DNA from 4 places in the Dongia soli genome. Region 3 is predicted to be linked to each of the others. Evidence: riboswitches for the same ligand, from Rfam matches in the RefSeq annotation. Region 3 holds a riboswitch; each other region holds the start of a gene.
What was found. A riboswitch is a leader RNA that binds a small molecule or an ion and turns the genes downstream of it on or off. The one in region 3 is predicted to bind cobalamin.
Positions count from the first base shown of each region.

Region 1 (4,882 bases), on a different contig from region 3:
ACGCGGCTGCATGGCGACGATGCCGGCAATGGCGACACGCTTGCGCTGGCCGAAGCTCAGCATATGGGTCGGCCGGTCGCGCAGATCCTCGATACGCATCGCCGCCAAAGCAGCATCGACCTGGCCGCGCGCCGCGTTCGGCGCGAGGCCGAGATTGAGCGGCCCGAAGGAAACATCCTCGAAGACGCTGGCGGCGAAAAGCTGGTCGTCGGGATCCTGCAGCACCAGGCCGACCTGCCGGCGCAGATGGCGCAATCCCGCTTTGTCGTAGCGGATCTCTTGTCCATCCAGCCGCACGCTGCCGCGATCCGGCCGGATCGTGCCGTTGAGCAAGGTGAGGAGCGTGGTCTTGCCGGCGCCGTTCGGGCCCAGGATCGCGACTTTTTCGCCCGGCTGCAGCGCGAGGCCGATGCCGGAGACCGCGGCGATCCCGCCGGGATAGCTGTAATCGGCCGCAACGATTTCCAGCATCAGTAACCGACCCGACCGATCATGGCGATGGTGGTGATAAGGGCGGCTGTCCCAGCAAGGCGCACCAGCGATAATTTTTCCTCAAGATCGATGAAGCGCAATTCGCCATCATAGCCGCGCGCCGCCAGACCGGCTTCCACGCGCTGAGCCCGGTTGAGCACGCGCGGCAACAAGGCGGCGAGCAGCAGGCCGAGCGAGCGCAGGCTGCGGCGATAGCCATCATAGCCAAGGCGGTTGGCCTGGGATCGCGAGGAGCTTTCGACGCAATCCAGCGTCAGCCAGATGAAGCGGAACATCATGAGGGCGATATCGCTGGCTTCGGGACCGATGCCGGCCCGGCGCAGCAAGCGCAGGATGTCGGTCAGCGGCGTGGTCAAAGCAAGAAAGAGCAGGGCGGCGACACAAGCGAGGCTGCGCAAGGCGATGAAGCCGGCCGGCAGCAGGGCCGCTTCGGAAAGACCAAGAACCGGCCAGGCGCTATTGAGCTGCAGGGTCACGACCTGCGCCAGGCTGCTGAGGGCGATGAACCCGGCCGGCACGCTGGCGCTGCGCAGGATGTCGCGGCACGAGATACGGGCGCCCCAAAGCAAGAGCGCGGCGCAGCTCACAAGAACGACGCCCTGCGCCATCCAGCCCGGACTGCACAAGGCGGCGGTCATCATGCCGATTGCCAGCGCTGCCTTTTCCAAAGCGGGAAGGCGGCGCCAGCGATTGGTCTGGGCGTTGCGATCAATGAGCCGCATGATCCTGCGGATTGCTGGCAGCTTTGGCCGGACTTCCTTCTTCGGCCAAGCCCCCTGCTTCGGCCAAGCCCCGGCGGCGGCCGAAATAATAGCCGAGCAAGCCGGCGCCGATCGCCGCCTGCAAGGCGAAGAGCAGGCTTTCGATCTCGCTGCTCGGTGGTTCCCAAAGCGGCGCCGCCCAAGGCTTGTAACTGGGATCGAGCGCAGTGATCGCTTGTTCCGCCTGGTTGTCGGAACCGGCGAATTCCGCATCCTTGCCGTGGATCAGCAGCGGTACAACGGCCAGCGCGATGACGGCGGCGAGCAGCCAGAGATTGCGCTTCATCATCACGCGGCCTTCCGGGAAATATTGCTGAGGACCGCCAATTCGCCATTGCTGTATTTCGACAGCAGGTTCCACACCACCACAGTCAGCAGGCCTTCGCTGATCGCCAGCGGCACCTGGGTCACGGCGAAGATGCCGAGGAATTTCGCGGCAGCGCCGATGATGCCGCTTGCCGGATCAGGGAAGGCGATGGCGAGCTGGAAGGAGGTCGTCACATAAGTGGCAAGATCACCCAAAGTGGCGGCGGTGAAGATCGCGATGGTGGTGCCGAGGCCGATCGCCTGGATGCCGCGATAGAGGCCGTAAGCGACGAAGGGGCCGACGATGCCCATGGAGAAGATATTGGCGCCGAGCGTGGTCAGGCCGCCATGAGCCAGCAGCAGCGCCTGGAACAGCAGCACGATCGCCGAAAGCACGGTGGTGACGGTCGGGCCGAACAGCGAGGCGGCAAGGCCGGTGCCGGTCGGATGCGAGCAGCTGCCGGTCACCGATGGCAGTTTCAGCGCCGACAGGACGAAGACATAGGCGCCGGAGGCGGCGAGCAGCATCTTCACCTGCGGATGTTCGCGCACCACACGGGCGATGCGGCGCAGGCCGAGAATGACAAATGGTGCGGATGCGGCAGCCCAGCCGATGCAGTGACTGGCCGGCAGATAGCCTTCCATAATATGCATGATCCCTCCGATGCATGTCCCTCTATCGCGCATCGAGGCATATGCCTCCGGGGTGGAAGGCCGGCGCCGATGCGTCCGATGGCAGGTCTCCTGGCTCGCGGGTTATCGCCTTGCATCGACCTTCCCGGCTCGCGCCAGTGGTACGCTTGGATGCTCGGCTATCCGCTTACAGTTGCGGGGGCAGCCACGGTCTTGGCCCCTTTTGGGTCGTCCGCACCGTGTTCCCTATTAATCCCCTGGACTTCAGCCGTCGGGGAACCATCAGCGGGGCGGATCATGCTCAGGCACCCTTGCGGTGTCAAGCTCGGCAGGGCGAAATCCTTCGCCGTTTTTTACCGGTCTCTCAGGGCGCCGATCAGCCCCGGTTGTCACCTCGGACTTGATCTGCGGTTCATGGTAACAACCGCGCTTGGCCTCGCCCATGGATCCTGAGGTCAAGCCCGAGGATGACGACCTTGTTTGTTTTTAGTGCTCTGCGATGACCATCGCCGGCAGAGTTGGTGGCATGGAGGCGTTTCCTGCCGGCTGTGGTTGAGTTATTGTCGCGCATGCATCCTTATCCGGGCCTCACCTATCGCTGCGACGATCTGACCGACCCGGCCAAGCGGGTGGCCTGGGTCGAGCTGCTGCAGGAGATTTTCGGCATCGATCTCGGTCCCTTCAGCGCCTTGAATATCTGGCCGCCGGATTACCGGGCCTTCTCCTATCTCGACGGCGAGGCCATGGCGGCCAATGTCTCGCTGCGGCCGATGCCGATGATGATCGGTGGGCGCCGGGTGGAGGTGGGGCAGATCCAGTCGGTCGCCACCCGGCCCGCCTATCGACGGCGCGGCCTGTTCGGCGACCTGATGCGGCGCATGCTGGCGGAGGCCGATCGCCATTATGAATGCCAGATGCTTTATACCGTCAGTCCGGATCTCTATATGCCCTTCGGCTTCCGGCCGCTGACCGAGCATTATTTCCGCGGCCAGCTCCATGTCGCGGCCGGTGATGCGGGGGATCTGCGGATCGAACGGCTGGATATCGGCCGGGAAGAGGACCGTGCGACGATCCTCGGTCTCTTCAACCGGCGCCGACCGGTCTCGGATCATTTCGGCCTCTGCGATGATCATGCGATCTTTCTCGCCAATCTGCTGGCCCGGCGCGACTGGCATCTCAGCTTCCTGCCGGCGGAACAGGCATTGATCGTCTGGGAACAGCGCGATCGGACGACAAGGCTGCTCGATATCGTCGCCCCGCGCATTCCGCCGATGGCGTCGATTGCCGCGGCACTTGAACTCAGCGAGATGACGGAGATCAAGATTCTCTTTCCGCCCGACCGCCTCGTCGGCAATCTGACGGCAGCACCCTATAAGACCGACGACAATGTCATCCTGATGGTGCGCGGCCCCTTCGCGATCGAGGGCACGCCCTTCATGCTGCCACCGACGGCGGAATCGTGAAGGCTCTTTGCACGCCGCGTTCTTTCCACAGATAAAATGTCGACAATCCATAAGCGAGCAGGAAGGCGATGTTGATGCCGGCGCCGTTGAGCCAGCTGCACACCGGATGAGGCGCGAGGTGGGGCAGGACATGGGCGACGAGCAGCAAGGTGACCGGGTTGATGATGGCGGCGAACCAGCGCGGATAGAGGCTATAGCCGCGCGCCGTTATGACGGCGAGCAGCGCCATGCCGCAGAACAGCAGGATGTCTGCTGCCAGATAGGCGATCAGCAGGACCCTGTTGAATTGCTGCCCCAGCTCCAGGAAGGCCGGATAGGCTTCTTGTGGCACATTCAGCATCGCCTTATAGACCATGCCGACGAAATAGAAGGCGCCATGCGCCAGCGGCGAATAGGCATTGCCGCAGAGCATCAGCAGGAAGACCAGCGTGGCCAGCACCCGGCCCGCCGGCCGCGCCACCACATAAAGGTGACAGGAGGCGGCAAGGTAAAAGGGAATGGCGAAATTGGCGATCAGCGCGCCGGCCGCCAAACGCGGTTCGGAAGCCGGCAGCATACTTGACAAGCCGCCGAAATCGATCGCCCCGGCATAACGTTGGAGCAGCAGCGGATATTCGTCGGGCGTGGCATGGCTGCCGACAATCAGCATATCGCCGATGATCCAGCAGATAGCGCCGATAATGCCGGCAATACCGGTAAACCGGAGGAAATGTCGTTGCATATCGGTGACGGGCATCATGTGTCTCGCTGTGGTGATCGATTCTGTCGTTGCACGGTCCCATAGACCAGGTCCGAGGGCGACAGATACTACGCAGCAAAGCCACAGGCTTGCTGACGTCGACTGTCATGCCGTGCACGTTACTGCCCGTCCCCGCGCGGCATCGACAATCGATAAAGCTGACGCAGTGTGCATGCAGGAGACAGCTTTGTCACCCGCTGCCTGTAGCGTCGCCAAATTGTCATTAGCTGCGAACCCTCGCCGTGGTCCACACACTGTTCGGTGAGCCGCGCATGATGCGCCGGCGCATGGCGCGGGCGACAATGACGAGGGCAAGGGCGCCGAAATCGCGGTGATATCAATCACAGCCATCGCCCAACCGCCGATCAGGATGCTGGCGCCAGGATGTTGACCTGCGACAAGAGCGTTACTGACCAGGATGAGATCGTCGATCCAACACGGACCGACCATGCCGGCCTCGCCGTTGTCTTCTCACCGAGCCGACTATT
Region 1 covers NZ_JAXCLW010000005.1:92,710-97,591, forward strand. Annotated here, with positions in the region: gene SMD27_RS17200 (energy-coupling factor ABC transporter ATP-binding protein) at 1-471, opposite strand, end outside; gene cbiQ (cobalt ECF transporter T component CbiQ) at 471-1,214, opposite strand; gene SMD27_RS17210 (energy-coupling factor ABC transporter substrate-binding protein) at 1,201-1,542, opposite strand; gene SMD27_RS17215 (energy-coupling factor ABC transporter permease) at 1,542-2,213, opposite strand; cobalamin riboswitch at 2,277-2,491, opposite strand; gene SMD27_RS17220 (GNAT family N-acetyltransferase) at 2,714-3,655, shown strand; gene SMD27_RS17225 (DUF6796 family protein) at 3,627-4,394, opposite strand.
Region 1: another riboswitch for cobalamin. It lies ahead of SMD27_RS17215 (energy-coupling factor ABC transporter permease); the one in region 3 lies ahead of cobU (bifunctional adenosylcobinamide kinase/adenosylcobinamide-phosphate guanylyltransferase).

Region 2 (4,882 bases), on a different contig from region 3:
TACCCGCAGGCGTCGGTGGAATTGGGTGACAGCAGTCACAGCCCGCCCGGTTGATACCGCTCCGGCTGGTTGCTACGTTAAGACCGGTGTCACAGGCGGAGACGGAGAGAAGAGGATGCGCCCTGGCTTCGGTTTCTTTCCTAAATACTCTTTTGCACCGTTTTCCCGCACCGCGCTGCTGTTGCCCGCCCTGCTGCTTGCAAGCATCCTGTTGGCGACGCCGGGCTTCACTGCCGGGCAAAGTGCCCGCGCTTTCCTGGAATCGATTTATGCCCATTATCAGGGCATTGATCCCGAAGGAGTCGCCCTGAGCACCGACGACGACCTTAACTATTACTTCACGCCGGAACTTGCCCGCAAACTGGCGGAGGACAGCCGCGCTGCCCAGGCGAAAGGCGATGTGCCGGAACTGGATGGTGATCCCTTCGTCGATGCGCAGGATTGGCAGCTCAGCGATCTGACCATCGATGTCGATGACGCCGCCACCAAGAAGACCACCGCCAAGGTGAGTTTCAGGAACCAGGACCAGCCGGTAACGATCAGGCTGGATCTCGTTAAGATCGGCCAGACATGGAAGATCAACGACATTCACTGGCCGAAAGGAAGCCTCCGCCAGCTGCGCGCCGGCAACTGAGGCCCCGTCCCTCTTCCCTTCTCCCACCGAACAAGCCATCCATTCTGCCCGTGCGATTGAAAATCCCGGCGATCGCAGACCATTCAAATTTGTTGACTTAAAAACAACTGTCGCGATATAGTTGCAAAATAAGCAATGCAACGACGACGAGCCGCCATGTCGCATCTGACCGTCTGCCTCCACGGCATCCGCATCCATGTGGGGTTTTATCGCGACGGCCGGCGCTGGCGGATCGATGAGGCGGATGTCTATGTCACCGATGAAGACGGCGAGCTTGCCTGCATCGTCGATGATATCGACCGCGTCGGTGGCATCGGCCCGGCCGGGAGCTTCCAATCCCTGCGCTGCCTGGCCGAGGACACGGCCAATGAAAATCTGATTGCCGATTGGAACCGCGACCAGCGGATCTATGAACGCGAACTTGACCGCAACGATTAGGCTAGAGGAGCGAAGATGCAGGAACACAGAAAGGCACCCGATGGAGAGCGGAGCGGCGGCCTTGGCCCGAAGCAGCGGGCCTGGTGCGACGCCTATCTGCCAAATCTCCGCCGCCCGCCAGAGTCCGCCGATTCCGCGCAATCGCTGCCACCTCAGGCCCGTCGTGAGCCAGTGGTGCCGCGATGATGCCATTTCTTCGGAGCCTGTCCGCTTTGCTGGACGACATACCCGACAGCCGGCAAAGGCCTTTGCTTTGCGGCAAGCCGGCAGCACCGCCCCTGCCGGCCGATAATTGTATCAGTTATCGCGTTGCTTTAACTGCCGAGCGGCTTCATCCGCTCGCTCGGAACGACAATTTTAAGCACGAAGATACAACAATATCATAGAGTTAAATGTACCTTTTGAGGTTTATCACCAACCAATCAGATTTAAGCACGCTCGGCCGCTTCCGGTCTGTCGATCCCGCAATCTGCGGGCTCATCCAATGCCTGAGGCCAGATATGGCTTCCGCATATCGGGATAAATCCTTGATCTTGCAGAACATTCTCAGCGAGCGCATGGCGTACGAACGCCTTTAGCCTTGACGAGCGCAGATATAAAGCCGCCACCCGGATCCCGAATGGCGGCTTTCTTTTGGAAACAGCGCGCCTGTCAGGCGGCCTTGAACTGACGCTTGAAGAAGAAGCCCGTCAGGATCCCCAGCGCCACCCAGAAGAGCAGGCTGGTCATCGTCGCGGCGACGATGAAGCTGTGGGCTAGCGCTTCCGGCGCGGCGCTGTGGTGTTCCACCGGCTGCGGCGCACCATAGGCATGCGGCAGCACGATCATCGCGACACCCAGCACCGACCAGAGGATCTGGCGGGTGAGGAAGATCAGCGCCAAGCCGCCACCGGTCAGCGCCACCGTCGCGACCCACCAGACCTGACGCTGCATCAGAGGGGCAGCTTCGGTGCCCGGCACTTCCGGCGGCAGGCCGAGACTTGGCGCGAGTGTGAAGACGGCGAAGCCGGCGAGACCCCAGAACAGACCCTTGCGCCAATCCATCTCAGTCCCCCGCGCCGCATAGGCGGCGGCCAGCAGCAGCGCAAAGCCGATGCCGGTCAGGATATCGGCGGCGGCAGTGAAGGCATTACGCTGCAGCCCATCGCTCGGCTCCCAGCCGCCCTCATCATGTTCATGCGCCTCGCCGGTGGCGTGATCATGTTCGGTGGTGGACATGGCAGAGCCATCGGCCGTTGCGGAATTACCAACAGCCGGTGCCGTCTCCGCCGCCTTTTCGAAGACTTCGGCTTTCAAGATGACCGGAATGGTCGCGATCTGATGCACGACGGTGACGAAGACACCCGCGATCACTCCCGCCAGGACGGCGGTGATCAATAAACGACGAAATGTATCCATGGACGTTCCCCGAGATAACGGCCCCCGATGGCCGTCTTAGTGGCAGGGGAAAGCGTTCGAATGCCGGGTGTCGTGGGCGGCGTTATGGAAAACGTTGATATGGGAGAAACCCACTCCCCAGATCAGCGCCACGCCAAGGAAGGCAGCGCAGAAGATGCCAAGCTTCGCGTCGGCCTTGGAGGTGCTGCCGATCGCAGTCTGGTTTTGGACGGTATGAGTCAGAGTCGAAGAATTGATCTGCATGATGATGCTCCTGGTTCGGCCTTCGCGCGAAAGTGCCGTGGGTTACAGAAGCGTCGATCGTCCCGTGCCAGATCGGAGAACAAACAGGGCTATCACCAGTTTCGGACCACCCCGTCCCGCTCCCGCTCATGGCAGAGCGACCGAACGCCGATGGCAGGTCTCCTGGCTCGCGGGTCACCGCCTGCTTGCCGACCTTCCCGGTTACCCGAACCAGTGGTCATGGATGGCAGCAGGCTATCCGCTTACAGTTGCGGGGGCAGCCACGGTCTTGGCCCCTTTTGGGTCGTCCGCACCGTGTTCCCTATTAATCCCCTGGACTTCAGCCGTCGGGGAACCATCTTCCGGCAAGATATCGGCGATCGAGCCTGCCTGTCAACGCGGCGGCGTCAGGGTCTGGCCTCTGAGCGTCCCATTGCTCCACCTATTTCCTGCGACTCCGGCTCGGGCACGGGGTTCACCCATTTTGCGCTACTCTTCCGCTGTTTCAGCGCCCTCAGCCAGTTGGCTGCATCGCCGCGCCATGACAGGGATATGCGATAGCTCCGCACCTCCGTGACCCGATTGCGGCTCCAGAACGTCTTATTGGGCTCCGCGCCGAGACCGAGATAGCAGTCGAGGTGACGCTCCATGGCCCAGCGCAACAAATGTTCGTTCGCCAGGATGCCAGGGGATTGTTTCTGGTAACGGGGGTCGAATCCCCCGATCATTCCATGCAATGTACGCTGGCCGCAAAAGTACACCTGCACGACAAGCGGTTCGCCATTCAATGTCAGCAGCATCAGCCGGCAGGCCGGTTTGGCCTGGCGGTCTGCATGATAGCTGACCAGGAAGTCGCGAAAACTGCGCGCATAAAGCCAGGGCCCCTTTTTGTTGTTGCGCTCCGCCCAGATGCGCTTTTGCACCAGCAGCCAATCGATCAGGGCGGGACCGCGGTGATCGCCAGGTTCGACCACCTCCGCCTCGATATGGCCGAGCTCAGCCAAACGCCGCACTGATTTCGCGTGGGTACGACGATGGCTTTTACCGAGTGAGGCGTAATAGCTTTCCCACCCGCTTTCATCCCGCAAAGGAACGTGGACGGCAACACCGGGTTCCTCTTCGAATCGATGGCCTGACAGGATCGCCTGCATCGGCGACGTCAATTCGAGATGGGGCAGTATCGCGATATCGGCGCCGGATTGGTGTCGCAATGCCGCCCATGCCGTCGCGATCCATTGAGCGTGGTCGATTGCGTCATCGAGCAAGGCGCTCGCGCATTCGGCATCATAAGCTTCGAGGGGCCGCAGATAAGTCCATAGCAGCTTGCGCTGCGTGACCAGCGGCCAGACCGCGATCAGGCGCCCCTGATCCCAGCCGAGAACGCAGCACAGCTTTCGACCGGCCGGCGCCGCAATCGCTTCCCAGATCTTCAGGCAGATATCGAAACTTTGAAACGCGCCGGCATTCTCACAGCGCTGCCACAAATCGTCCCAATACGGTTTCAGCACGCGAAAGCGTTCAGGACTCTTCACCAGCTCCAGTTCAGCCAATTCCCCCGCCCCCAAGGCCGCTCATTGTCTGATTGGCCGCAGCATAACAGGTTGCATAACCGCGTCGCAATCTTGCTGATGCGGTTGTATCGGAAGACGAGGTGACATCGGAAGATGTCGCACCGCGCAGATGACCTGGATGGGAATTGAAATCATGCCGCGGAGATTCCAGTCCTGCGCCTTGTGTTAACGATCATACGGGTCCGAAACGGCCGCCGCCGTCTCAAGACTCGCTTGGCAATTTTTCGCCGCCGTTCCGTTGCTTCATCGATCGAAGCCAGGTGGCCGCACGCCCCCACCAGCTGACTGAAATGCGGTAGCTTTTGATCTCAACGACTTCATTGCGGCTCCAGAACTTTTTGTTCTGCTCGGCACCAAGGCCGAGATAACAGTCGAGCCGGCGCTGCATCGCCCAGCGCAGCAAATGTTGGTTCAGCAGAACGCCGGGCGACTGCTTCTGGTAACGCATATCGAAACCGGCGATCACGGCGTGCAGAATGACCTTGCCGCAAAAATAAAGCTGCACGGCGAGCGGTTCGCCGTTCAATGTCAACTCCATGAGTTGACATGCCGGCGAGGCCTCCTCATCGGCGTGATAGGCCACCAGGAAATCACGGAAACCCTGTGCGTACAGCCAGGC
Region 2 covers NZ_JAXCLW010000014.1:20,745-25,626, forward strand. Annotated here, with positions in the region: gene SMD27_RS23350 (DUF3828 domain-containing protein) at 116-634, shown strand; gene SMD27_RS23355 (hypothetical protein) at 770-1,072, shown strand; gene SMD27_RS23360 (CbtA family protein) at 1,724-2,470, opposite strand; gene SMD27_RS23365 (CbtB domain-containing protein) at 2,507-2,713, opposite strand; cobalamin riboswitch at 2,849-3,067, opposite strand; gene SMD27_RS23370 (GNAT family N-acetyltransferase) at 3,100-4,242, opposite strand; gene SMD27_RS23375 (GNAT family N-acetyltransferase) at 4,466-4,882, opposite strand, start outside.
Region 2: another riboswitch for cobalamin. It lies ahead of SMD27_RS23365 (CbtB domain-containing protein); the one in region 3 lies ahead of cobU (bifunctional adenosylcobinamide kinase/adenosylcobinamide-phosphate guanylyltransferase).

Region 3 (4,882 bases):
AAAAGGTGTGGGAAGTCGTCTGATCCTTTAACGCCCAATTCTTATTTAGCGCGTGGCGTCGCTATCGCCCGCCTGCAGGCAGAGATACTGCCAGGCGATGGTGGCCGCCGCGAGCGAGGTGATCTCGGCATGGTCATAGGCCGGCGCAACCTCGACCACATCCATGCCGACAAAGCGGATGCCGCGCAGCTGCCGCAGGATCGCCAGGATCTGCCAGGTCTGCGCCCCGCCGATTTCCGGCGTGCCTGTGCCGGGCGCCTGCGACGGATCGATGCAATCGATATCGAAGCTGAGATAGGTCTTGCCGGTGCCGACCTTCTCCTTGATGCGCCGCGCGATCTCGTCAGGCGTGGTCCGATGCATTTCCGGACCGGAAATGATTTCGACGCCCTTGCCGGTGGTCCAGTCATGGACAGTCTTCTGTACCGGTGAGCGGATGCCGACCTGGATCATACGCTGCGGATCGACCAGACCTTCGTTGATCGCGTGATAGAAGACGGAACCGTGGCCGTGGACCTGGCCGAAAGTGTCGGGCCAGGTATCGATATGTGCATCGAAATGAACGAGACCGACCGGTCCCTGCTTCTTCGCCAGAGCGCGCAGCAGCGGCAAGGTGATGGAATGATCACCGCCCAAAGTGATCAGATGATCGATCGCCGAGGCCTGGGCCTCGATCATCTTCATGCTTTCAGGCACATCGCCGATGCGGATGTCGAAATCGCCCAGATCGGCAATGTCCAGATCGCTGATATCGCTCCAGTCATGGGGATTCTCGCCATCCAGCAGCATGCGGCTGATCTGGCGGATTGCATTAGGGCCGAAACGGGCGCCGGGACGGAAGCTGGTGGCAATGTCATAAGGTATCCCGGCAACGCAGAAACGCGCATCCGGCGTCGTCTTGCGCACCGACAAAAAGCTTGGATAGCTGGCGAAAGTCGGTACACCGGCCATGTGACATACTCCTTTAACATCGCATCCGGGCGCATCATAGCGATCATGATGGCAGGCGCAATCGCCGGCCGAAAGCTGTCACAGCTTGTTCATGGCAGCCAGCTGGCGATAAAGCGCGCTGTGGTCGAGCTCGCCATCGCCGCGCTCGGCTGCTCGCTGGAACAGCTCATAAGCAAGCCGGATGAAGGGAAGATCGAGATTCAGGGCCGCGGCTTCGTCGAGGATATTGCGCAAATCCTTGATCTGGGTGGCGACGGTGCCGCCCGGCTTGAAATTGCCCGTGATCATGCGCTCGCCATGCACCGCCAGGATGCGGCTATCGGCGAAGCCGCCGGTGATGGCGTGGCGCACCGCGGCCGGATCGGCGCCGCCCTGTTTCGCCAGCAGCAGCGCCTCGGCGACGGCGCCGATGGTGATGCCGACAATGGCTTGATTTGCAAGTTTGGCGAGTTGGCCGGCGCCATGGGGACCGACCAGCGTCGATTTACCGAGGGCCGCAAAGACCGGCTGGGCGCGCTGGAAGATCGTCTCGTCACCGCCGGCCATGACGGCGAGCTTTGCTTCCACGGCGCCCACCGTGCCGCCGGAGACGGGGGCGTCGAGATAGTCGATGTGCCTTTGTGCCAGGCGATGAGCGTGGCCGCGCGCCATGCGCGGGGCGATGGAGCTCATATCGATCAGCAGCTGGCCGGGTCGCAATTGCGGCTCGATCTCCGCCAAAATCTGCTCAACCACATCGCCATTGAGCAGCATGGTGATGATGATATCCGCATTCGTTGCGGCGTCGGCTGGGCTGGATGCCGCTTCGCCGCCCAAGGCCTCTAATGGCGCGAGCTTCGCAGCGGTGCGGTTCCAGGCGATCAAGGGAAAGCCGGCGCGGAGCAGGTTCTCGGCCATCGGCAACCCCATCAGGCCGATTCCGAGAAACGCGATCTTTGGCTTGGCGGGCATTTAACTACCGGATGGAGATGCTTGATGCCGGAACCATGTCACGCGAGACAGTTTGAAACAAGTTAGGCCGAGGCAAGATACCGACATAAGAAAATAGTCTTATCCATTGACCCGGGAAAAAGGTGGAAATGGCGGATTGCCTCCGATAGGTTGGCGCCACCGCAGGAGGGAAGCTGGTGCGCCGGTTTTGATCACGTCACGGGTGATCGTCCGCCGGCTAGGCCGGCACTGCCCCCGCAACTGTAGGATCGTTCAAGCGACGGCCGCGACCAGTGGCCGATCGGTGGAATGGCAGCGCGACAGCCACTGGCGCCGCAAGGTGCTGGGAAGGTGCTCCATTCTGGTTAGGGCGTCAGCCCTTGCCGGCGATCGAGTCAGGAAACCTCGGCGGCCCGAAACCAAACTCAGCCACCTCGGTGGGAGGAAAGGACTGATTCCATGTCGCGTGGGACATCCAAAGCCGCCTATGCCATGACATCCGCCAGCTTGCCGCCGGTGACGCTGGTGCTTGGCGGCGCGCGCTCTGGCAAGAGCCGGTTCGCTGAGCAGCTTTTGCATCGCGAGGCACGGCAGCGCGTCTATCTGGCGACGGCGGAAATCTATGACGAGGAAATGGCGGAACGCGTACGCCTGCATAAGGCGCAGCGTGGCGACGGCTGGCGCACCATGGAGGCGCCGCTCGATATTGCCGGCGTCATGGTCCGAGAAACCGAGCAAGGCGATGCCATCCTGGTGGATTGCCTGACGCTCTGGCTGAGCAACCTGATGGGTGCCGGACGCGATATCCAGGCGGAAACGGCGCAGTTGATCGCGGCCCTGCCGCAACTGGGCGGGCCGGTCGTCTTCGTTGCCAATGAAGTAGGGCTTGGGATCGTGCCGGATAATGCCTTGGCGCGGGCGTTCCGCGATCACGCCGGACGCCTCAATCAGCGGCTGGCGGCGGCGGCGGATCAGGTGTTTTTCATCGCGGCGGGATTGCCGCTGAAACTGAAGTAATCCGAAGGGGCTTAGGACATGAGCACAAAAATTCCGGCAACCGTGGTGACCGGCTTTCTCGGCGCCGGCAAGACCAGCCTGATCCAGAACCTGCTGAAGAATGCAAAGGGCCGGCGCATTGCCCTCATCATCAATGAATTCGGTGAAACCGGCGTCGACGGCGAAATCGTCAAGGCCTGCAAGATCGAAGGCTGCCCGGAAGAAAACATCGTCGAACTCGCCAATGGCTGCATCTGCTGCACCGTCGCGGATGACTTCCTGCCGACCATGCAGATCCTGCTCAACCGGCCGCAGCCGCCGGAACATATCGTTATCGAAACCTCCGGCCTCGCTTTACCAAAGCCGCTGGTCCGAGCCTTTAACTGGCCGGAAGTGCGCACGCGCGTGACGGTCGACGGTGTCGTGGCTGTGGTCGACGGGCCGGCCGCTGCCGCCGGCCGTTTTGCCGACAATCCGGATGCGGTCGATCAGCAGCGCGCCGCCGATGACAATCTCGACCACGACAGCCCGCTGGCCGAATTGTTCGAAGACCAGATCAATTGTGCCGACCTCATCGTCCTCAATAAGAGCGACCTGATGGACGATACCGCCCGTCAGGCGGCGGAAGCGGCGATCAACAAGGAATTGCAGCGTCGCGCCAAGATCTTGCCTGCCAGTTTCGGCGCGATCGATCCGGCCATTTTGCTCGGCATCGGTGCCGGTGCCGAAGACGATCTCGACAGCCGGCCTTCGCATCACGAGTTGGAAGGCGAGGATCATGATCATGATGATTTCGAGAGCTTCCATCTCGATCTGCCGCAGCTCACCTCGCCGGATCAATTGCTGCAAAAGCTCCTGCCGACCATCGAACGCCATGACATCCTGCGGGTGAAGGGCTTCCTCAATGTTGCCGGTAAGGAGATGCGGCTGGTGCTCCAGGGTGTGGGCAGTCGGGTGCAGCATTATTACGACCGCGCCTGGGAGGCCGGTGAAGCACGGAACGGTCGTCTCGTCGTCATCGGCCTCAAGGGGCTCGATCGCGACTCCATCGCGCGCGCGCTGGCTCTCTAAAAGCGCGATTGGACGGGGAAGGGCAGACCGATGCATCTTCTGGCGGCCAAACCGGGTGTCATCGCCGACGGGTCGGAAGCGATTGATCTCGGTCAGACACCGGGTGATATCGTCGTTCTCAGTGCCGCCGATACGGAGCTCGCCTGCCTCGCTGCCGCTCAAGCGGAGATCAGCAGGCAGGATGCTTCGACGCCCAGCCTGCGTCTCGCCAGCTTGCTGCAGCTTGGCCATAATCTCAGCATCGACACCTATGTCGAAGACATCATTGCTCATGCCCGCCTGGTGGTGGTGCGTGTGCTGGGTGGCGTGCGCTACTGGCCCTATGGCATCGAACAGGTAACAGCGATCTGCCGCCAGCGCGGCATCGCTTTGGCCTTGCTGCCGGGCGACGATCAGCCGGATCCCGAACTATCCGAGCAATCGACCTTGCCGGCGGAAGCCGTGCATCGCCTCTGGCAGTATCTTGTGCAAGGTGGTGTCGAAAATGCGCGGCAATTGCTGGCTTATGGCGCCAGCCTGACCGGCCGAGAGAGCGATTGGCAGGAACCCCGACCGCTGCTCCGTGCTGGCCTTTATTGGCCGGGCCGCCAGATTCTGCGTCTCGATGATTTGCAGGCTGTTTGGAAGCCGCAGCGCCCGGTAGGGACCATCGTCTTCTATCGGGCGCTGCTGCAAGCCGGCAATCTAGCTGCCATCGATGCCTTGATCGCCGCTTTGCAGGCGCGCGGCCTCAATCCCTTGCCGATCTATGCCACCAGTTTGAAGGAACAGGTGGCGGCGGATCTGATCGACGGCTTCTATCGCGCCGCGGCACCCAGCGTGACATTGAATTGCACCGGCTTTGCCTTGTCGCAACCCGGCGCCAGGACGGCACGCACGCCCTTCGACATCGCCGATGCGCCGATCTTGCAGGTTGTCCTGTCCGGTGATCGGC
Region 3 covers NZ_JAXCLW010000003.1:315,606-320,487, reverse strand. Annotated here, with positions in the region: gene arsC (arsenate reductase (glutaredoxin)) at 1-23, shown strand, start outside; gene speB (agmatinase) at 46-951, opposite strand; gene SMD27_RS13575 (NAD(P)-dependent oxidoreductase) at 1,030-1,902, opposite strand; cobalamin riboswitch at 2,069-2,287, shown strand; gene cobU (bifunctional adenosylcobinamide kinase/adenosylcobinamide-phosphate guanylyltransferase) at 2,341-2,898, shown strand; gene cobW (cobalamin biosynthesis protein CobW) at 2,917-3,948, shown strand; gene cobN (cobaltochelatase subunit CobN) at 3,979-4,882, shown strand, end outside.

Region 4 (4,882 bases), on a different contig from region 3:
TCATGCTGGTCACGGCCACGGTCGCGACACGTCCCTTTGCCCGCCGGATCGCCGCCGTGCTGCCGGCCAAATCCATTTGCGACAACAGCCAGCCACCGAAAATGTCGCCCTGCGGATTGGTATCCGCCGGCATCGCAATCGCTCGCAAGGCAGGCTCGGATGTTGGTAAGGTTTCGACCGGATTTTGATCCGCCATTCTGTAATCCTTATTATCAAGACGCCCTATCGGCGCCTCACTCATATCACGGCCGTATGAAAAAAAACCGCCAGCGAATACTGCTGGCGGTGGGGATCGTTACGCTTGGAGCGGGTTATTGTGCCGCCGTCAATTTGCTCTCTGCGCGGAATTGCCGGGCCGCCGCAACCATGTTGGCCAGAGCCGGCCGAACCTCTTCCCAGCTTCGCGTCTTCAAGCCGCAATCCGGATTGACCCAGAGCTGATCGGCCGACAAATGCTGCGCCGCCTTGGCCAGGAGAGCGAGGATCTCCTCACGGCTCGGGCAACGCGGTGCATGGATGTCATATACGCCAGGTCCGATCTGGTTGGGATAGTGATAGCTTGTGAAGGCTTCCAGCAATTCCATCTTCGATCGCGCAGTCTCGATCGAAATGACGTCAGCATCCATACGGCCAATGGCATCGATAATGTCGTTGAACTCTGAATAGCACATATGCGTGTGGATTTGCGTCCGGTCGGCGACCCCGGACGTGGCGAGACGGAAACAGTCCACGGCCCAGTCGAGATAGGCATTCCAATCGGCACGGCGAAGCGGCAGGCCTTCGCGGATGGCCGGTTCGTCCACCTGGATGATGCCAATGCCATTGGCTTCCAGATCACAAACTTCGTCGCGCAGTGCCAAGGCAATCTGGCGGCAAACTTCGTCGCGTCCCAAATCGTCACGAACGAAGGACCATTGCAGCATCGTGATCGGACCGGTCAGCATGCCCTTGACCGGCCGCTTGGTTTGCGCCTGGGCATAGGTCGTCCAGGCCACTGTCATCGGTTGCGGGCGCGCAACATCGCCGAAGATGATCGGCGGACGGACGCAACGCGAGCCATAGCTTTGCACCCAGCCATGCTTGGTAAAGGCGAAGCCTATCAACTGCTCGCCGAAATATTGCACCATGTCATTGCGCTCGAACTCACCATGGACCAGCACGTCGAGGCCGATTTCTTCCTGCCAGCGAATGGCCGCCTCGGTCTCTTTACGCAAGAAAGCCTCATAATCCGCATCGGAGAGCTGGCCGCGCGCATGGGAAGCCCTGGCCTTGCGGACAGCTTCGGTTTGCGGAAAAGAGCCGATTGTCGTGGTCGGCAGTGCCGGCAGGGATAATTGCGCCTGCTGGAGTCGCCATCTGTCAGCGAACTCGCTCCACCGCCGTCTTTGCGCGGATGTCACATCGGCCAAGCGATCGCGCACTTGGCGATTGCGTGTTTTAGGCGAAGCACGGCGCAGCGCCAAGACGCGCCCCGCTTCTGCCAGTTTATCCTGCGCCCCCTCCCCCGTGCCGCTCAGCACTTGAGCCAGTGCGCCCAGTTCGCCCAGCTTCTGGACGGCAAAAGCCAACCAGGATTTCACATCGGCTTCGAGGTCTTGTTCCAGGTCGAGATCGATCGGCACGTGCAGAAGCGAACAGGACGGGGCGAGGATGAACTTGTCCGCGCCGCGCGCTTCGATCACCGGACGCAGCTTTTGGGCCCACTCCTCTAGATCGTTCCGCCAGACATTGCGCCCGTCGATGATCCCCAGCGACAAGACGAGATCGGCGGGAGCCATCGCCGTGACGAGCTCGAGTTGTTCGGGTCCACGGACGAGATCGAGATGCAGACCCGCTATGGGCAGGCGCAAGATGGTGGAAAGATTGTCGTCAAGACCGCCGAAATAAGTGGTCAGCATGATTTTGAGTTTCGGCGCCACCGCCGTGAGCTGGTCATAAGCCGTGCGGAAAGCGGTACGCGACCGGTCGTCGAGGTCGAGAACCAAGGCTGGCTCATCAATCTGCACCCAGTCCGCTCCCGCAACGGCCAAATGGCGCAAGATTTCCGCATAAACCGGCAGCAGCTCGGGCAGGAGGATCAAAGGATCGAAGCCCGGCTCCTTGCTCTTTGCCAACTTAAGATATGTCACGGGCCCCAGCAGAACCGGCCTCGTTTCGATGCCAAGCGCCTTGGCTTCGAGAAACTCGTCCAGAGGCTTGGTCGATGCCAGGCAGAAAGCCTGATCGCGCGTCAATTCGGGGACCATGTAATGGTAATTGGTGTCGAACCATTTGGTCATTTCCAAGGCCGGCACAGCAGAGGATCCACGCGCCAGCGCGAAATAGGTCTCAAGCGGAACATCGCCACCTTCCCAGCCATAGATATCCGGTATTGCCCCAACCATCACGCTGGCATCCAGCACATGGTCATAGAGCGAGAAATCATTGCTGGGGATATACGTGACGCCTAAAGCCTTTTGCTGCTGCCAATGCGCCGCGCGCAATTGCGCCGCGCTATCCAGCAAAGCCTGGGCATCACTTTTACCGGACCAATAGCTCTCAAGTGCTGTCTTGAGCTCGCGATGCAAGCCAATGCGGGGAAAACCGAGATTAGCGACTTGAATAGACATGAGGACTCCCTCCGCGACCGCCGCTTCAAAGGGACGTACCGGTCGCAGCTATGAATGAGCGAAGTAAAGCTATTCGACGCGGCCGATATATCGGTCGGCACGCTAAGGTGGCGGCATCGAGGCCGGCCGGCCATTCGAAAATCGGTTCGTTGATCCGCTGATGAACATCGGCGCCCTCCAACAAATTGGAAGCATGGGCCGTGCAGACGCATGAAACGATCGGCGCAGGCGAAGCGCCTGCCATCACAAAGCGACTTACCGGGACACCCCGCCCGGCAACGTCTCGTGCACGGCAGGTCTCCTGGCTGACGACTCAACGCTGCTGATCATTTTTCCCCGAGTCCGCCTTCCCAATGCCCATCGGGCCATCGGTGGCATCGACCGATCAAAGCAGCTCATCGCTTACAGTTGCTGGGCAGCTCCGGTTTTCCGGATTCCCTCTTAGCCTCGGCATCAATGTCCGAGGAACCGTGGACAAACCCATGCTACGTCAACCCACCTTCAAGTCAAGGTGAAAATACATAATGACATAAAGATATCTTTATATGATGATGCATATGATCGTGACGGGAGGCTGAATGGACGACATTCTCAAAGGGTTGCGAGCGGCAGCGGAGCCCACGCGGCTGCGGATACTGGGGCTTTGCGCGCATGCCGAACTGACAGTCAGCGACCTCTGTGACGTTCTGGGCCAGTCCCAGCCACGCATCTCCCGGCATTTGAAACTGCTGGTCGAAGCCAATCTCCTGCAGCGGAATCAGGAAGGCCCCTGGGCCTGGTATCGCTTGCCCGAAGGGGGGGCTGGCAGTGAGATCGCCCGGCTGATCGTCGATTTGTTGCCGCCCGAAGATCGCCGCCATTCAATGGACCTAGAGCGTCTGGAATCGATCTCCGAAGGCTGGGCAACGCGCGTTGCTGATTACTTTCGCCAACATGCCGGCGACTGGGAGCATATCAGGGCTCTCCATACCGATCAGGAACGCGTCGACAAGGAGCTGATGGCCGCGCTCTCGGGAAGGCCGATCGCTAGCCTGCTCGATATCGGCACCGGCGCCGGCCATGTGCTGCTGCTGCTGGCCGCTCAAGTGCCGGCCGCGATCGGCATCGACCGCTCGCGCGAGATGCTCCAGGTGGCTAGGCACAATCTCTTTCGTGCCGGCCATCGGCACTGTCAGGTCCGGCAGGCCGATATGATGACCCTCCCCTTCGATAAAGAGAGCTTCGACGCCGTTACCTTGAATATGGTGCTGCATTTTGCTGACCGGCCGGATGCGGTGCTGGGCGAGGCCGCGCGGGTCTTGCGGCCCGGCGGCCAACTGGTCGTCGTCGATTTCGCCACCCACGAGCTCGTGGCGTTGCGAGAAGAACAGGCGCATCGCTGGCTTGGCTTCGGCGATAGCCAGATTGCGGACTGGTATCGCAAGGCAGGGCTGGTACCAAGCCGCCCTCGTCATCTGACCGGTGGCGAACTGACCGTCGTGCTATGGTCCGCCCGGCGCCCGGCAAATGATGCGATCGCAAGCGCTCCAGCATCGCCCAGGAAGCGGAACGCGAAAACCACCAAAACCGCTGCACCGAAAGGGAGGAGTGCATGAACAAAGCGGTCACCTTTTCCATCGAGATATTTCCACCGCGTGACGCCGCCGGATGGAATCAGTTCGACCAGACGCTCACCCGCCTGAAGAAGCTGCAACCCCGTTTCTGTTCCGTAACCTACGGCGCCGGCGGCAGCGCAAGGCGGGGCAGCGACATCGCGTTGGCACATGTCCAGCGACAGACTTCTTTGACCCCGGCGGCGCATCTTACCTGTGTTGCCCTGTCGCGTAACGAGACTCTCGACATCGCACGTCATTGGTGGGCCGAGGGTATCCGACACATCGTTGCCTTGCGCGGCGACATGGCCGAAGCCGGCACGCCCTTTCACCCTCATCCGGCGGGATACAAGTATGCCGCCGAATTGGTCGCAGCGCTGCGCGACCTAGCCGATTTCGAAATTTCGGTCGGTTGCTATCCTGAAATCCATCCGGAGTCGCACGACCGGCTGGCCGACCTCTTCAATCTGAAGCAGAAGTTGAATGCCGGCGCCATAAGGGCAATCTCGCAATTCTTTTTCGAGCCGGAGGTCTTTCTCCGCTTTCGGGATGCCGCTGCCGCCATCGGCATCCACCATCCCCTGGTTCCGGGTATCCTGCCGATCCTCGATTTCAACAAGGCCGCCGGTTTCGCCCGGCGATGCGGCGCCAGCATACCCAAATGGCTCATCGACCGCTTCG
Region 4 covers NZ_JAXCLW010000002.1:255,025-259,906, reverse strand. Annotated here, with positions in the region: gene SMD27_RS07780 (acyl-CoA thioesterase) at 1-196, opposite strand, end outside; gene metE (5-methyltetrahydropteroyltriglutamate--homocysteine S-methyltransferase) at 312-2,609, opposite strand; cobalamin riboswitch at 2,884-3,097, opposite strand; gene SMD27_RS07770 (ArsR/SmtB family transcription factor) at 3,188-4,204, shown strand; gene metF (methylenetetrahydrofolate reductase [NAD(P)H]) at 4,201-4,882, shown strand, end outside.
Region 4: another riboswitch for cobalamin. It lies ahead of metE (5-methyltetrahydropteroyltriglutamate--homocysteine S-methyltransferase); the one in region 3 lies ahead of cobU (bifunctional adenosylcobinamide kinase/adenosylcobinamide-phosphate guanylyltransferase).